4 regions of the Shewanella eurypsychrophilus genome follow, and region 1 is predicted to be linked to each of the others. Evidence: predicted binding sites of a transcription regulator. Region 1 holds the regulator's gene; each other region holds the start of a gene.

The links. The regulator LexA, encoded in region 1, represses DNA repair genes until DNA is damaged. The targets are predictions, from matches to a motif close to TACTGTATNNNNATACAGTA.
Region 2: a site for LexA is predicted at 2,757-2,776, ahead of FM038_RS11820 (LexA family protein). Genes of this name have one in related genera too.
Region 3: a site for LexA is predicted at 2,292-2,311, ahead of recA (recombinase RecA). Genes of this name have one in related genera too.
Region 4: a site for LexA is predicted at 2,672-2,691, ahead of recG (ATP-dependent DNA helicase RecG). Genes of this name have one in related genera too.

Annotation. Positions count from the first base shown of each region.
Region 1 is NZ_CP045503.2:240,633-244,789, reverse strand. Features, by position in the region: gene plsB (glycerol-3-phosphate 1-O-acyltransferase PlsB) at 1-1,947, opposite strand, end outside; gene lexA (transcriptional repressor LexA) at 2,216-2,833, shown strand; gene FM038_RS01075 (cell division inhibitor SulA) at 2,866-3,378, shown strand; partial or broken gene coxB (cytochrome c oxidase subunit II) at 3,811-4,157, shown strand, end outside.
Region 2 is NZ_CP045503.2:2,795,208-2,799,364, reverse strand. Features, by position in the region: gene FM038_RS11835 (Lon protease family protein) at 1-516, shown strand, start outside; gene FM038_RS11830 (manganese-dependent inorganic pyrophosphatase) at 631-1,551, opposite strand; gene FM038_RS11825 (substrate-binding periplasmic protein) at 1,781-2,587, opposite strand; gene FM038_RS11820 (LexA family protein) at 2,795-3,214, shown strand; gene FM038_RS11815 (Y-family DNA polymerase) at 3,264-4,157, shown strand, end outside.
Region 3 is NZ_CP045503.2:4,204,931-4,209,087, reverse strand. Features, by position in the region: gene mutS (DNA mismatch repair protein MutS) at 1-2,088, opposite strand, end outside; gene recA (recombinase RecA) at 2,441-3,499, shown strand; gene alaS (alanine--tRNA ligase) at 3,907-4,157, shown strand, end outside.
Region 4 is NZ_CP045503.2:5,512,267-5,516,423, forward strand. Features, by position in the region: gene FM038_RS23620 (calcium/sodium antiporter) at 1-10, shown strand, start outside; gene FM038_RS23625 (hypothetical protein) at 156-851, shown strand; gene FM038_RS23630 (sensor histidine kinase) at 908-2,002, shown strand; gene FM038_RS23635 (response regulator transcription factor) at 2,020-2,616, shown strand; gene recG (ATP-dependent DNA helicase RecG) at 2,740-4,157, shown strand, end outside.

The DNA.
Region 1 (4,157 bases):
ATAGAAATCTTTTACCGTATCGACAATTTCATCTCTTGTGACATGGTCATGTTGAGCTAAACAGCTTGCAACCAGAGACGGAACGATCAAGAGGTGGATGATATTGTTACGGTAATAGGTCATAGCAACTGCAATGCTGCCATCAATAGACACTATATCGCCTAAAGGATCGCTATCGAGTTGTAATTTCTTAAGCTCCAACCCTTGCTGAACTAACAGCTTGCCATCACCTTCTGGTACCGACGTGTAATCGGTATAGGGCAGATCTTTAAGTATCTTAAGATAAAGATCTAGCTGCTTTTCAAGCTGAGAACGCTCTAGGGCATGCTGCTCCGAGGCGAGTAGAACAAGGCTAGTCAAAGTGACCGAGCTGACTGCTGCGGCATCATTGATATTAGTCATGACCCGATTGGCTAAGGTGTTCACGACAGGAGTTAACCACTTAGGCTTCTGCTCAGGATCGTTAGCCAACTCAGTCCTCCAATCTGGTACTTGCTCATCGAGGTAATTTTGCAGAGTAATAGACTGACCGAAGTTAACATAACCTTGACCAAAGTTACCTAACTTACGGATGGCACCAAATAACTGCCAAACGGACTCTTTCTTTTTCTTCTTACCACTTAACTCTTTATGGTAAGTAGCCACTTCCATGACGTGATCATAGCCAAGATATACAGGCACTAAGGTCACAGGCCTTTCCATACCACGGAGCACACTATTAAGCGTCATAGCTATCATGCCGGTCTTGGGCGCCAGCAAACGTCCGGTGCGTGAACGGCCACCTTCAGTAAAGTATTCAACTGAATAACCTTTCTTGAATAGCTGATCTAAATATTCACGGAAAACGACGGTATAGAGCTTGTTACCTCTGAAGCTTCGGCGAATAAAGAAGGCACCACCACGGCGGAACATAGGACCCGCTGGCCAAAAATTAAGATTGATACCAGCAGCAATATGTGGCGGAACCATTCCTTGGTAATAGAGGATATATGAAAGCAATAAGTAGTCCATATGACTACGATGACAGGGAACATAAATAATCTCATGCCCATCATGATGCAGCTGTCTAACCTGTTCAGCTCCTCTAATATTGATGCCTTTATAGAGTTTGTTCCACAGCCAGGTCAAGAAGCGTTCAGCAATACGAACTAGACTCTCTGAGTAATCTGCAGCGACTTCATCCAGATACTCCATCGCCTTAGCTCTAGCCTCGGTTTCCGATATTTTCTTACTCGCCGCTTCTTCGAGAATCGCTTTTTTGAGAGATTCTGAATTTAATAGGTCTTGGAAAAGCACCTGACGCTTAGGTAAAACGGGTCCGGTCATCACCTTACGCTGACGGCTAAAGTGAACCCTAGCGACTCGAGCTAGCTTATGAGCAATCCGCTTGTCAGTGCCATGCTCATCAGCCATATGACGAATTGAAACAGCATTAGAAAATTGAACGAAGTTGTGTCGTCCTAAAAAAAGAATCATCAGACACTTGCGAAGCCAGGTTGGATTTTGACGCTCAAGCACTGCCGCCTTCATCGTATCGTCTTCTTTACCAGGAGTTCGTCCCCAGTACAGGCTCACAGGCACTAACTGTATGTCCAGCTCTGGCTTCTGCTTATGCACCTTCAACAGTTCCATAAAACTGTTTAAGAAAAATTCGTTACTTTTCCTTTGGCCAAATAGAGGCTTAGCTCCCTCTAAACATACGACTCTTGGTGTCTTTCCACCATCGACCACAAGGTCATCATATGGGCTTGGCAGTCCATACTTACTGGTGATTTCACTCAATGCTGCAATGTCACTGAGAGACTCAGTCTTCATCACATAAACCACTGGCTTATCAGGGTCCAAATTGAGATCGACGAAAGGTTCATGGGGCACGACGACAGTCAGTACCAACTGTTTTTGAATCCAACGTAATGATTTATACCAAAGAGAATCTTTTTTAGACATTTTCTTATGCAATGTGAGCCATCTTAATAACCGTATAGAATACCAGATAAAGCAGAGATAGCCCTAATGTCATTAATAAAAGCCACTTATAAGTCATGGTCAGTAATATATTAGCTAAGGACTCAAATTCAACGAGAGAAATACTGGCCAGCTTAACTGTTGAACTTAAATCATAAATATTGAAACTATGATAAAACTTGGTTAATCCTTGCACTGGTCACAATACTGTATATACTGACAGTAACTGTATAGAAAGACAGGATTCATAATGAGACCTTTGACACCAAGACAAGCCGAAATCCTTGAGCTCATCAAGCGTAATATTTCCGATACTGGTATGCCGCCAACCCGTGCTGAAATTGCTAAACGTTTAGGTTTCAAGAGTGCCAATGCGGCTGAAGAGCATTTAAAAGCATTAGCAAAGAAAGGCTGCATAGAGATAATTCCCGGCACCTCACGTGGCATTCGATTAACCCAAGCTGCGGAGCCGGAAGAGTTAGGCTTACCCTTGATAGGTCAAGTCGCAGCAGGAGAGCCTATTCTCGCTCAAGAACATATCGAACAACATTACCAAGTTGATCCAGCTATGTTCCGCCCCAGTGCTGACTTTCTCCTTCGGGTGCGTGGCGATAGCATGAAAGATATCGGCATTCTCGAGGGTGACTTACTTGCTGTTCACAAAATAGAACAAGCAAGAAATGGTCAAGTAGTAGTAGCACGAGTTGAAGACGACGTAACAGTAAAACGTTTTGAGAAAAAAGGCAGCATGGTTTATCTACATGCGGAAAATGAAGAGTATTCGCCCATTATTATTGATCTCACCAGCCAAAGCCTGACCATTGAAGGCCTAGCTGTTGGTGTGATCCGTAACGGCGACTGGCAATAATTGATTTCGCTGATTGACGAAGGAGCTTGGCAATGAATGATTTAATCGGAAACAGCCCTAGACACCCAGGTTTATGGTCGAATCCCCTTGACCAAGTGTCCATCGAACAAAGCAATGCGAGTATCACCACAGTTAGCACCCACACTCAGGGCCGCGTGGAGCTGAGAAAAGTGAGTAATCAGCTTGCTACTTTGAGCCATCAGGGGCAATGGATTGTATTGATCAGTCCTCCTAACATAGGTTACAAGCAGATGTTAGCCGAAGCAGGAGTCAGAATGGACCGCGTCCTTCTCGTTCATGCTAAAGACGAAGTCGAAACCTTATGGGCCATGGAGAAGGCGCTCACCAGTGGTACATCCAGTGCCGTCATCTGCTGGACTAGTGCCTTAGATTCAAGGGACAATCGCCGACTCAAACTGGTAGAAAAAAGTGCGCGCGCCCTAGGTATTGTCATTGAGGATGCGAATAGTCACTTACATGCTAAGCCCCACCGCCAAACAGATACTCACTTCAGCCAGGCCAGTTTATTTGTTTCTCTGCACTGATCTCGAGTCAATATAGCGAATAGAAATTGACTATTTAAGTCCCGTGAGGGACTTTTTTGTGTCTGATTTTTATTTAAAATATTTAAAAGTTTCGCTAAAAGTGATCTTGATCAATATTTCAACACCAAGTAAGTTAGAGTGATAACAACGATAATTTGTTATATCCAAACGATTTAGTAGTCGGCGTAGTAAAATTCTGCCATCTGTAAAAGGCCAGATATTTACCTCGCTGAGATCGGTACTGATATATTCAGCCGTAGGTGCGAGTGTGGTTAACTCTGGTAGTCAGTGACTACCAAACTAAAATAACAGGTAAACCGCCACTGCACTTTGAAGTCATCGTTGCTTTTTTGGGAACTGAAGAGTTTGCATAGAGCAGAGACTTACTGTGTGACTCTTCTTTGTCTTAATTTTTGACAGAGGAGAAGTCTAGTGAAGCGAGTGTTGTATAGTTTTCTGGCGTTGCTGTTTACGCCATACGTTTTGGCATCAGAAATGCCCCTTAATATGACAAAGGGCGTTACAGATATCAGTGGCCAGGTATACAACCTGCACATGATCATCCTGTATATCTGTTGCGCCATCGGTGTTGTGGTTTTTGGTGTGATGATCTATTCCATGATCAACCATCGTAAATCTAAGGGTGCCGTCGCAGCCAATTTCCACGAAAGTACTAAGGTCGAGATAGCTTGGACCGTTACCCCTTTCATCATACTTATCCTTATGGCTATTCCGGCGACAAAGACCTTAATCGCCATGGAAGATCCTAGTGATGCCGA
Region 2 (4,157 bases), 2.6 Mb from region 1:
CTGGGGAAGACCGCCAAGATCCCCCTCACCACCCATATTACCTTCGAGCAATCTTACGGTGGTGTCGATGGTGATAGCGCCACCATGGCCGAACTGTGTGCCATAGTGTCTTCGTTTTCTAATCAGGCGATCAGACAAGATGTCGCCATCACAGGCTCGATGAATCAGTTCGGTGAAGCCCAGCCTATCGGCGGTGTTAACGAGAAAATAGAAGGCTTCTTCGATGTCTGCACTATCAAGGGACGTACTAACACTCAAGGGGTGATTATTCCTAAGACGAACATGCAGAACCTGATGCTGCGTAGCGACATTGTCGAGGCGGTCAAGAAAGGCAAATTTAATATCTGGGCCATTGACCATGTCAGTCAGGCCATCGAGTTGCTGACAGGTATCGAGTCCGGGATTAATCTAGACAGAAAGTCGAAGCAGCTCGATGAGCATCCAGCAGATTCGGTATTAGGTCTGGCCCAAGCACGCTTGAGTAAACTAAGAGAGACATCTCCAGCCTCAACTTAAGAGTGAGCATTTAAAACCAAGCATTCCACGGACAAAATAAAAGGCCGAATCATTGCTGTTTCGGCCTTTCAATTCTGTTTACTTAACAGTGGTTAACTGTCTATAAAGATCAGTTTAAGCCAGTGCTTCCTGTAGCTGAGGCACAACTTGCTTCTTACGGCTCAATACACCCTCTAGCCACACGCGGCCATTCTCGGTAGTCTTACCGTAGGCACGCTCGGTCAGAGTCGCATCATCACTGACGATCAATAGCTCAGAGCCCTCTTTCATGATGTCGGTCAATAGCAATAACATACTATGGCGTCCACCTTCAGCTTTTAATGCTGCGATATCAGCTTCTAGTTCAACCTTTATATCATCAAAAACGGCTAAATCGATAACTTCCAATTGACCGATACCGACTAGGTGACCATTCATTTTGAAGTCTTTAAAGTCACGCATAACAAGATCACGTACTGGTGTACCTTCGACTGCAGACTTAACTCTGAACATATCCATGCCCAACTCTTTAAAGTCCTCGATGCCAGCGATTTCAGCTAACGCTTCAACACACTTGATATCGGCAGTTGTGCAAGTAGGAGATTTAAAAATAACCGTGTCACTCAAAATTGCACACATCATGATGCCAGCGATATCTTTGGTGATCTCAACATTGTGGAAATCGTACATCATCTTGATGATAGTATTACTACAACCCACAGGGCGGATCCAACACTCTAATGGCGTCGATGTGGTTAAATCACCTAGCTTATGGTGATCAACAATTCCAACGATTGTCGCTTCGGCGATATCATCCGGCGCTTGAGTCAGCTCAGAATGATCGACGATAAAGACCTCTTCACCGGCATAGCTGGTTTTAAATTCTGGCGCTTCAAAACCAAATTTTTCTAAGATAAATGCGGTTTCAGGTGATAGTTCACCTAAACGAGCAGGAATAGACGGCTCACCGATCTGATTTCTAAGGTGTGCAAGTGCAATAGCACCACAAATTGAATCTGAATCTGGGATCTTATGGCCCACTACATAAACTGACATTGATAACTCTCCTTTAATTACCGTTATTCTACCAAATTCATCTCATTTGAAAAACATTAACTGACAATAAGCATGCCAGAGCAGGTTTAATCATGAAGTTAAGTGAGTGGCTAAGCAAAAAATGTCGAAAGTCGCAGGTAGCGAGACCTTGTAGCAGGAGTGATTTGTACCTCAGTTTTTCAATTAAAGGCACATTGATGACGAAATGGTAGAATTTTTGTACCCGAGCTTAGCGCAAAAAGTCGTTGACGATTTTTTGCATTTCACCTGTTCTGCGCATATTGTATATAGCGCTATCGAGTTGCTTCTTAAAATCTTCTTTAAATGGGTACTTTCCTTTATCCATGTTGGTAAAACCGACAAAGCCTTGCTCTATACTCACTGTGGCACCTTCCATTAGCACTACGTGTTTACCAGCTTCATCATACTCGCCAGTTAACTTGAGTTGTTTAAGCTCCCACAAAATAGAGATCCTGTCATTGAGATAGCAATCGATACGCTTAAGCCCCAACTGTAAAATGTTTTCTCGGTTTCCTTTCACCTCGCTGACACTGATTTCTCCCTCCTTGACCGCTTGCCAGAAAGCGTCGCCTCCTAAATGAAACCCCGCGTTAATACCGATAACGAGTCCATAATAATCTTCAGGCCAATTCAACCTCAGCGCCCTGAAAAATAGCTCTTCTCGGCACATGACAATCACTCTTTCATCCAAGATAGGCATAGAGTAAGGCCAGATATAAGGTCTTTTTTCGAGATGAAAATAGGGAGGGTAAATGGCAAAACCTTCACCATTTTCAATTAAGCGCAAGCCTCGCTTCCAAGGAACGGCGACAAGATTAACCTTATAGCCTTTCATTCGCGACACGCCGACCTTGATAATTTGAGTGTAAATGCCCTTCAGTTCCCCCTCTTCGAAGTAGGAATAAGGTGGATAATTTGCATCGGCATAAATAGTCACCTCGATATCTTCGGCTAACACCATTGTCGATAACCACAAGGATAGGCTAAGTGCCATCAACATCTGAAAACATTTCACGGTACTCCTCCATTAGTTTCAAACACTCATAAACGCCTCTCCTGTTTATAAATGTAGTTTACATCGACTATTTCTGCTTTTTAATACAAGGAGATGCAGCCTAGTTCTCAAAAGGGCTAAACAGCAGATCGAAAAAGATTGCCTACATGAAGATTACTGCTAAACTTATCACTGTATAAACATACAGTTAACAGTGAAGTAACCATGATGAAAGTGATCTCTATATCGGCCAGTGCGGGTATTACTGGTTTCGAGAGCCCAGCTGCCGATTACAAGCAATTGCCCTTAAGCTTAGATGAGTTACTCATAGAGCATCCCAGCGCCACCTTTATTGGCCAAGCCAATGGAGGCTCAATGCAGAATGTCGGCATTTATGACGGTGATATCCTTATCGTAGACAGGCATGTAAAAGTGCAAAACCAAGATGTGATAGTGGCAAATTACAACGGTAACTTTGTTTGCAAAATAATTGATACCAAACGGCGATTATTACTTTCTGCTAATGAAGAAAATCAACCTGTTGCCATACATGAGTATGACCAATTCAGTGTCGAAGGCGTCGTGATCCGCTCCATTCGCTGCCATCGCCCTAACCCGCTGCTGACAAATACACCAATGCGCAAATAGGATGGTTTTCATTGAAAATAATTGACTGCAATAATCATATGAAACGCTTATGTTTGCCTTAGTCGATGCAAACTCTTTCTATTGCAGCGCAGAGCAAGTATTTCGTCCCGAATGGCGTGGCCGTCCAATTGTCGTACTATCAAATAACGATGGCTGTATTGTGGCGGCAAATCGCCAAGCTATCGATGCTGGGATCCCCAAGTTTGAGCCTTATTTTAAAATAAAAGCTCAATGTGACCGATTCGGCGTTATTGCCCTTAGCTCAAACTATGAATTGTATGGTTCACTGTCCAATAATATGATGGAAGTCATTGGCCGTTTCGCTCCCGAACAGCATATTTACAGCATCGATGAATCATTTCTGTCATTTAAGCGCTGTTATCCCGCCATTCCTTGCCTGATAAAACAGGGGGAAATGATAAGGCGTGCAGTATGGAAAGAAACCCGATTAGCCGTGTCTGTGGGCATGGGCGAAACCTTAACTTTAGCTAAGATAGCCAATCATGCCGCTAAGAAACTCGCAGACTACAATGGAGTCTGTGTCATCGATAACTCGGCCCAACGAAAAGCGATTCTCTCGCAGATAAAGCCAAGTCATGTCTGGGGCATTGGTCGGCGCTTATCGAATAAGCTGGATCTGATGGGAATTAAATCGGCCTACGCACTCTCTCAAATGGCACCTGGACTGGCCAAGAAACAGTTCAGTATCGAGATGGAGCGTACGGTACGAGAACTTAATGGGGAACCTTGCAAGGGTTGGGATCAGGCCAGAGCAGATAAACAGCAGATATTCTCTACCCGCAGCATGGGAGAGCGGATCACTGATTGTACCTCGCTGCAGCAAGCACTCAGTAAACATGCCGATATAGCCACCAGCAAGTTAAGAGAGCAAGACTCGCTATGCTCGGTGATGATTGTTTTCGCTTCGAATTCTCCCTATGAC
Region 3 (4,157 bases), 1.9 Mb from region 1:
CATTAAAACTAAGCTTTGAGTGGTGGCATTATGGAGAATATTGGCAGTTTCTGTCATCTCAACCATAAAGGTCGAGCGGCCAGATGCTAAATCATCAGATGCACCGATACGGGTAAATATTCTATCTATCGGGCCTATTACAGCGCTTTGAGCGGGGACGTAAGAGCCAATATGTGCCATCAGTGTAATTAAAGCTACTTGTCTCATATAGGTCGATTTACCCCCCATATTCGGACCTGTCACAATCAGCATTTTACGCGTTGAATTCAGGGTCACGGGATTCGCAATAAAAGGGCTTTGACTGACCTGTTCGACCACGGGATGTCTACCGGACTCAATATGGATACCAGCAGCATCGGTGAGTGTTGGGCATTGATAATTTAGTGTCTCGGCGCGCTCGGCAAAATTACTGATGACATCTAGCTCTGCCGCTCCCTGAGCGAATAATTGTAACTCATGGAGTCTCGGCAAGATAAGATCGAATAACTGCTCCCAGAGCTGTTTTTCCAGTGCCAGAGCCTTGCCTTGACTTGAAAGTACTTTTTCTTCGTGCTCCTTAAGTTCTGCGATGATATATCGTTCAGTATTCTTAAGGGTTTGTCTGCGCTGGTAACTCAGAGGAACAAGATCGGACTCTCTACGGCTTACTTCGATGTAATAGCCATGTACGCGGTTATAGCCGACTTTCAGTGTCGATATACCAGTAGCTTGTTTCTCACGAGTTTCTAATTCAGTGAGGTAATCTGTTGCCCCTTTGCTCAAGGCTCGCCATTGATCTAGCTCTTCGTTGTAGCCATCTTTCAGGACTCCACCATCGCGGATCAGCATAGGCGGATTGTCTACTATAGCCCTGTCGAGTAGCGCAAGTTCATCGGGGAATTCACCGATGACTTTTGCTAAGCGGATAAGATGGGGTGATTGGCAATCAGCAAGTAACGCTTGGATGTCTGGTAATATGGATAGTGCCTGCTTCAGACGTGAAAAATCCCTTGGTCTTGCGCTCCTAAGTGCCAGCCTAGCAGTGATTCGTTCAATATCCCCCAGGCCTTTTAGGTGAGGTGTTAACGTATCAAATAGTCCACTATTGAGTAACTCATCGAGAGCTCCTAGGCGAGATTCAACCTGTTGTCGATCTCTCAATGGCTCGTGGATCCATCGCTGTAACATACGACTGCCCATGGGGGTTGTCGTATTATCCAAGATTGCCGATAAGGTATTTTCTCGCCCACCTTGTAGGTTGATTGTCAGCTCTAAGTTTCTTCTTGTGGCTGCATCGAGGACGATGCTGTCATCTTGATTAAATAGCACGATAGAGTTGATGTGGGGCAGAGCGGTCCTTTGAGTATCTTTGACGTACTGCATCAGACAGCCGGCAGCTTGGAGTGACAAACGAACGTTTTCGAGACCGAAGCCACGAAGATCTTTAGTCTTAAACTGATCTAAGAGCAACTTACGTGAAGTGTCAAAATCAAACTCCCATTCAGGACGCCTGCGCTTGCCATTGAATCCTTTGATAAGAGACATCTCACTGAAATCTTCGCTATAGAGAAGCTCTGCTGGATTAGTGCGTTGTAGCTCAGCTTCTAATGCATCTTTAGTGTCAAGTTCACTGACAACGAAGCGGCCGGAGCTGAGATCTAAGGTGGCATAACCAAAGCCTACCTTCCCATGGTATACCGCGGCAAGCAGGTTATCTTGTCTCTCCTGCAATAAGGCCTCATCGGTCAAAGTTCCCGGTGTGACGAGACGAACAACTTTTCGCTCAACAGGTCCCTTGGAGGTGGCTGGATCGCCGATCTGCTCACAGATAGCAACAGAGACCCTAAGTTGCACCAGTTTGGCGAGATAACCTTCCACGGCATGATAGGGAAGCCCTGCCATGGGAATAGGATCACCTCCACTCTTACCGCGAGCGGTGAGTGAAATACCTAAAAGTTCGGATGCCCTCTTGGCATCGTCGTAGAAAAGCTCGTAGAAGTCACCCATACGATAAAAAAGTAGCATGTCAGGGTTTTCGGCCTTGAGCGTCAGGTACTGACGCATCATAGGGGTGTGTTTTTCTAAACTTTGGGTGTCGATTGGATTCATCTACAGCTCGTTTTTTCTATGAGGTATTGAACAGGCAAGATGCTCCATCGGAGCTGCCTTAAAAATATGATGCCAATATTAGCAATTTTTCGAGTCAGTTGCGTCTTTAAAAAATAAATAGTCAGATTGAATTTTTCTTCTGTAACAAGTGCTTTAAATTGAGTGAACATGTAGAGAAGAAAATAATCATGATCAGTACTTGATACTGTATGATTGTACAGTATACTAGCTTTCATATTGAGACGCCTTTTTGAGCAGGATAAAGTTTTCCTTGGCTCAAATACCGGAGTCGTCACCAGTTTATATCGGCATTGTTGCCGTGACTTAGATTATGCGCGAAGAGGATATCGGAATGAAGATTGATGCGAACAAAGAGAAAGCACTGAATGCCGTTTTAGGACAAATTGAAAAACAGTTCGGTAAAGGCTCTATCATGAAACTGGGCGAGAACCGCTCAATGGATGTTGAGACTATCTCTACAGGTTCTCTTTCTTTGGACGTTGCACTGGGTGCCGGTGGACTTCCTTTAGGACGTATCGTAGAGATTTACGGACCTGAATCTTCTGGTAAAACGACACTGACTCTAGAAGTGATTGCAGCGGCTCAACGTGAAGGTAGAGTGTGTGCCTTTATCGATGCAGAGCATGCCTTAGACCCAATTTATGCTAAAAAATTAGGTGTCGACATCGATAACCTACTTTGTTCTCAACCCGATACTGGTGAGCAAGCGTTGGAAATTTGTGATGCCTTGACCCGTTCTGGTGCCGTTGATGTCATCGTCGTCGATTCGGTTGCGGCCCTAACGCCAAAAGCTGAGATTGAAGGCGAGATCGGTGATTCACATATGGGGCTAGCGGCTCGTATGATGAGCCAAGCAATGCGTAAGCTTGCCGGTAACCTGAAACAAACCAATACAATGCTTATCTTCATTAACCAAATTCGTATGAAAATTGGTGTCATGTTCGGTAACCCTGAAACCACAACCGGTGGTAATGCACTTAAGTTTTACGCTTCTGTACGTCTCGATATTCGCCGTATCGGTGCAATCAAAGATCGTGACGAAGTTATCGGTAACGAGACCCGTGTAAAAGTGGTTAAAAACAAGATTGCCGCACCGTTTAAGCAGGCTGAATTCCAAATTCTTTATGGGAAAGGCATCAACCGTACCGGTGAATTAGTCGACCTTGGTGTGATACATAAATTAGTCGAGAAAGCCGGTGCTTGGTACAGCTACAAAGGCAATAAAATAGGTCAGGGACGTGCAAATGCGGGTAAGTATCTAATTGAACATCCTGAAATTGCGACAGAAATTGAAACTGCACTTCGTGGTATGTTACTCGCCTCTCCAGATGCGGCAGAGTCAGCTACAGGCGATGAGAATGTGGATCTCGAGACTGGTGAAGTTTTTTAATTCAGTCAGTTAATATCTGACGTTTAATGAACAAGCCCGTGAGCCATCTGGCATACTATTTCGCGGCAGCGTACCTTGCGCGCCGCGACTATTCTTGCTTTAAAAGCAAAAAACGGGTTTTAAAATAGTTCGACGAACTTTGCGCAGGATCACATGACTTAGGTACTGGAGCATGATCCTAATGATGAGTCACTAAGACACAATACTCCAGAGAACAAACCGTTTTGTTAAACGATATATCTCCTTTCCTATAATCCTCTCCTAAAACTCTGGTTGTTATCCTGTAGACTGCTTATAATACGGCTTAAAATAGTGTAAGTGTCACTAATAAAACGACTGTCATTAGCATCAATTCGTCGTCGAACACTACGCTCATAATTTACGCAATCTCAACTCAGGGTGATTTCATGTATCAAACCACTGCAGCGCTAAGAACTGCTTTCTTGGAATATTTCGGCAAAAATGAACATCAGGTTGTGGACAGCAGTTCACTGGTACCTGTCAATGATCCGACCTTATTATTTACGAACGCGGGTATGAATCAGTTCAAAGATGTATTCCTTGGTGAAGATAAGCGTAGTTATACGCGTGCAACGTCTTCACAGAGATGTGTAAGAGCCGGTGGCAAACATAACGACTTAGATAACGTGGGTTATAC
Region 4 (4,157 bases), 580 kb from region 1:
CACTGCCTAGCCCTAACTCCCTAAACAACAGATGAGATCTTGGTGACATTTGTCATCATGATCTCATGACCTTTGTGCCTGCAAGTTTCCTGCAATCTCTTTGATACTAGTCCTGTACCCAAACAGGGGCTTTATGCATTATCAAGGAGAACAAGATGAAAAAATTCTTATTAGGCAGTCTTAGCAGCGTGCTAGTACTCTGTAGCCAAATGGCTATGGCCAACGATATCGAACAGATCGATGCCGCTGCTAACACGATGAATTTAGAACAGCTACAAACCTTAAGTCAGCAGGGCCAAGATTACGCTCAAGCTTATGCCTATTACCGTCTAGCCATTAGTGCCAATGTGCTTAGCCAGCCAACGCTTGCCAATAGTGCATTAAGCCATGCTCAATCAGGTCTTGAAGCCTTAAACCGAGTGTCATCCAATGCTGACAATCTTGCCCTGCTTGCCTCCGTTTACGGCATGCAGATTGCTCTAGATCCAGCAAAAGTGAGTATCTACGGCTCTAAAGTCGGTTTAACGCTGACTGAAGCTAAAACTCTCGAACCCAATAATCCCAGAGTCGTTCTTATTCAAGCCATATCAGCTTTTAATACACCTTCCGCTTATGGTGGAGGCATGCAAAAAACAATTATGTTAAGTAATATGGCTATTGATCTGTTTGCAGAACCTTGCGATAACATCTGTTGGGGCCACGCAGAAGCGTACACTTGGCGAGGACTAGCGAAACAGAATAGTGGCGACAAACAGGGAGCACTTGATGATTGGCAGCAAGCGATTAATGTACAAACGGATTACGGCTGGGCTCACTTCCTGCTTAAACAGAATAGAGAAGTAAGCCAATAGTTAGAGATAAGGCCGTTTTGTACCACACTCACCGGCCTTAGCGAGGAGGAAACCTTATGCATAACATTAATATCGCCACCGATACCAAACAGCGCAGTACTGAAGATAAACTTGCCTGGATATATTTGGTCAACCTAGTCTTCTATCTGATCCCACTATTTATCAATGATAAATCTGCATGGGAAATCGTATTAGCGCTATTAACTCTTATCCCATTTATCTACTGCTATTTCTGGGCATATCGCAGCCCCAGCGATAAAGCCATTTACCCTATATTAGCCATGATAATGTTGGGCATTGCGATCACACCGATCAACACAGGTTCACTGTCACTGTTCACCTTCGCGGGCTTTTTTATTGGCTTCTATTATCCGCTCAGAAGTGCATTTATCAGCCTACTAGGGTTTGTAGCTCTCCTTGCAACACTCACTTTTTTACTTGGCATCAATCACTATTATTTTATCGTCTACGGCGGATTACTCATCGGGGGAGTCGGCTTATTTGGTGTTGCAGAAAGGAAACGTGTCGAAGCTAAATGTCGTGAGCAGCAGAGTAAGGCCGAAATTAGCCAGCTGGCGACCATGCTGGAACGCGAAAGAATCGCAAGAGATCTCCATGACATCATGGGACACAACCTTTCCAGCATATCTCTAAAAGCTGAGTTAGCCGAAAAATTGCTAGATAAAAATCACTACGAACAGGCCAAAGAACAGTTAAAGGAACTCAACGCGATTGCCAGAGAGAGTTTAAGCCAGGTACGCGAAACCGTCTCGGGTTATAAACATAAAGGCCTCGCATCCAGTGTCATGTCCCTGTGCCAAACTTTGCGTGATAAAGGTGTAAGTGTGAGCCTAGAAGGTAATATTCCACAGCTTGGGCCTGAATTAGAAACCCATGTCATCTTAAGTCTCACAGAGCTGTGCAATAATATTCTTCGCCATAGCCAGGCCGATCACTGCAGCCTTATCTTTGGTGAGTCTGCAGATGAGATAAGCATTTCCATCACAGATAACGGACAGATAACACACATCATTGAAGGTAATGGTTTAAAAGGGATACGGGAACGCTTGAAAGCGTTCCAGGGTAAGCTAGATTATGTGGTGGATCAGCAATGTCGATTCACCATTACGTTTCCGGCACAAGAGTCATAACCAAAGGTTAATCCAGGATGAAGATATTACTAGCAGAAGATCAAGCTATGGTCAGAGGCGCACTAGCAGCACTTTTGAGCTTAGATGGCGAGTTTGAAGTCACCCAAGCCAGCGATGGGAATGAAGCACTATCTCTGTTAAAAGCCAATAGCTACGATCTTCTGCTAACCGATATTGAAATGCCGGGCCTGACAGGATTAGAGCTTGCCAAATGGTGCCAACAACACGCTTCTATCAAGGTAATTATTCTCACCACATTTGGCAGAGCTGGCTATATTAAGCGTGCTATTGAGTCGGGCGCTGGCGGATTCTTGCTCAAAGACGCACCTTCCGACAGTCTTATTAAAGCCATACACCAAGTCATGTCGGGGAAGCGAGTTATCGACCCAGAGCTGGCAATTATGGCCATAGGTGATGAAGTAGATCCTCTTAACGATAAAGAGCGCCGTGCTCTTCGCTTAGCTGGAGACGGAAAATCTACCGCAGAGATAGCCACCAGCCTGTTCATTGCTGAAGGTACGGTACGAAATTATTTATCTGAAGCCATAAGCAAGCTTAACGCTACCAACCGAATAGACGCGGCACGTATCGCTAAACAGAAGGGCTGGCTTTAACTTTGATATATAGCAATCACCCAGCAAGATTGCCATCACTGAATTATCTGATAGTATATGTATATAAATACAGTGTTTGAGTGTTTAGCTTAAATAACACTCAGCAATAAAATGGTACCGGGCGTGAAGAGACTCGATCTAGTTCCTGTCACAGAACTGAAAGGCGTAGCTAAAAAAATGGCCGAACGCCTGGCTAAGCTCGGCATCAATACTGTGCAAGACCTGCTTTTTCATCTGCCTTTAAGGTATGAAGATCGCACTCAGATTTTTCCGATCGCCTCACTCTACCCTGGTAGTTACGGCACGATAGAAGCGACAATTCAATCGAGTCAAATCATACAGGGTCGCAAACGTATGATGACCTGTACCGTAAGAGACGACACGGGTTATTTAACCCTAAGGTTTTTTAATTTCTCCGTGGCGCAGAAAAATGGCTTAGTCAATGGTGCAACCATCAGAGCCTATGGTGAAATTAGACGTGGTAAGCACCAGGCAGAAATCATCCATCCGGAATATAAGCTGATCCATGATGACTCAGATATGGTGATGAGTGATACCCTCACACCTGTATACCCTACAACCGAAGGGTTAAAACAGGCAAGCTGGATCAAACTGACAGAGCAAGCCTTAACCATGCTCGACAATGGCGGATTACAGGAATTACTGCCGCCTCAACTCCAGCCGAGTAATATGAGTCTCAAGCAGGCATTAGACTTACTCCACAGGCCTAATAATCAAGTGTCACAGTTCGATCTTGAACAAGGTCATCACCCGGCTCAACAACGCCTGATCCAGGAAGAACTTCTAGCCCATAACTTGAGTATGCTCAAACTGCGTCAACGCAGCAATCGCGATCATGCAGTTCCTATGGCTGCAACAGGTAAGCTACTCAATCCATTTTTAAGCGCTTTACCCTTCAAACCCACGGGCGCACAGCAAAGAGTCGGCGCTGATATTTGTGCCGATCTAGAAAAAAACTCCCCCATGATGCGTTTAGTTCAGGGAGATGTAGGCTCAGGAAAAACCTTAGTGGCAGCACTCGCAGCACTGCAGGCCATCGAAAACGGTTACCAAGTTGCCATGATGGCTCCGACTGAATTGTTAGCCGAGCAACACGCCGAGAACTTCGCTCTCTGGTTCGAGCCTTTAGGGTTAAAAGTCGGCTGGCTAGCCGGTAAAATAAAGGGCAAGGCCAGAGCACAGTCTTTGCAAGATATTGAGTCTGGTGAGGCTAATATCGTTATCGGCACCCATGCCATATTCCAAGAACAAGTTGTCTTCAACAATCTTGCCCTGATCATTATCGATGAACAACATAGATTCGGCGTTCATCAGAGACTTGGCTTACGAGAAAAAGGCATCAGCCAAGGATTTCATCCGCATCAGTTAATCATGACGGCTACCCCCATTCCTCGCACATTAGCCATGACAGCCTATGCCGATCTAGATACCTCAGTGATTGATGAGCTGCCACCAGGGCGAACTCCAGTGACCACGGTAGCAGTGGCCGATACCAAGCGAAATCAACTCATCGAAAGAGT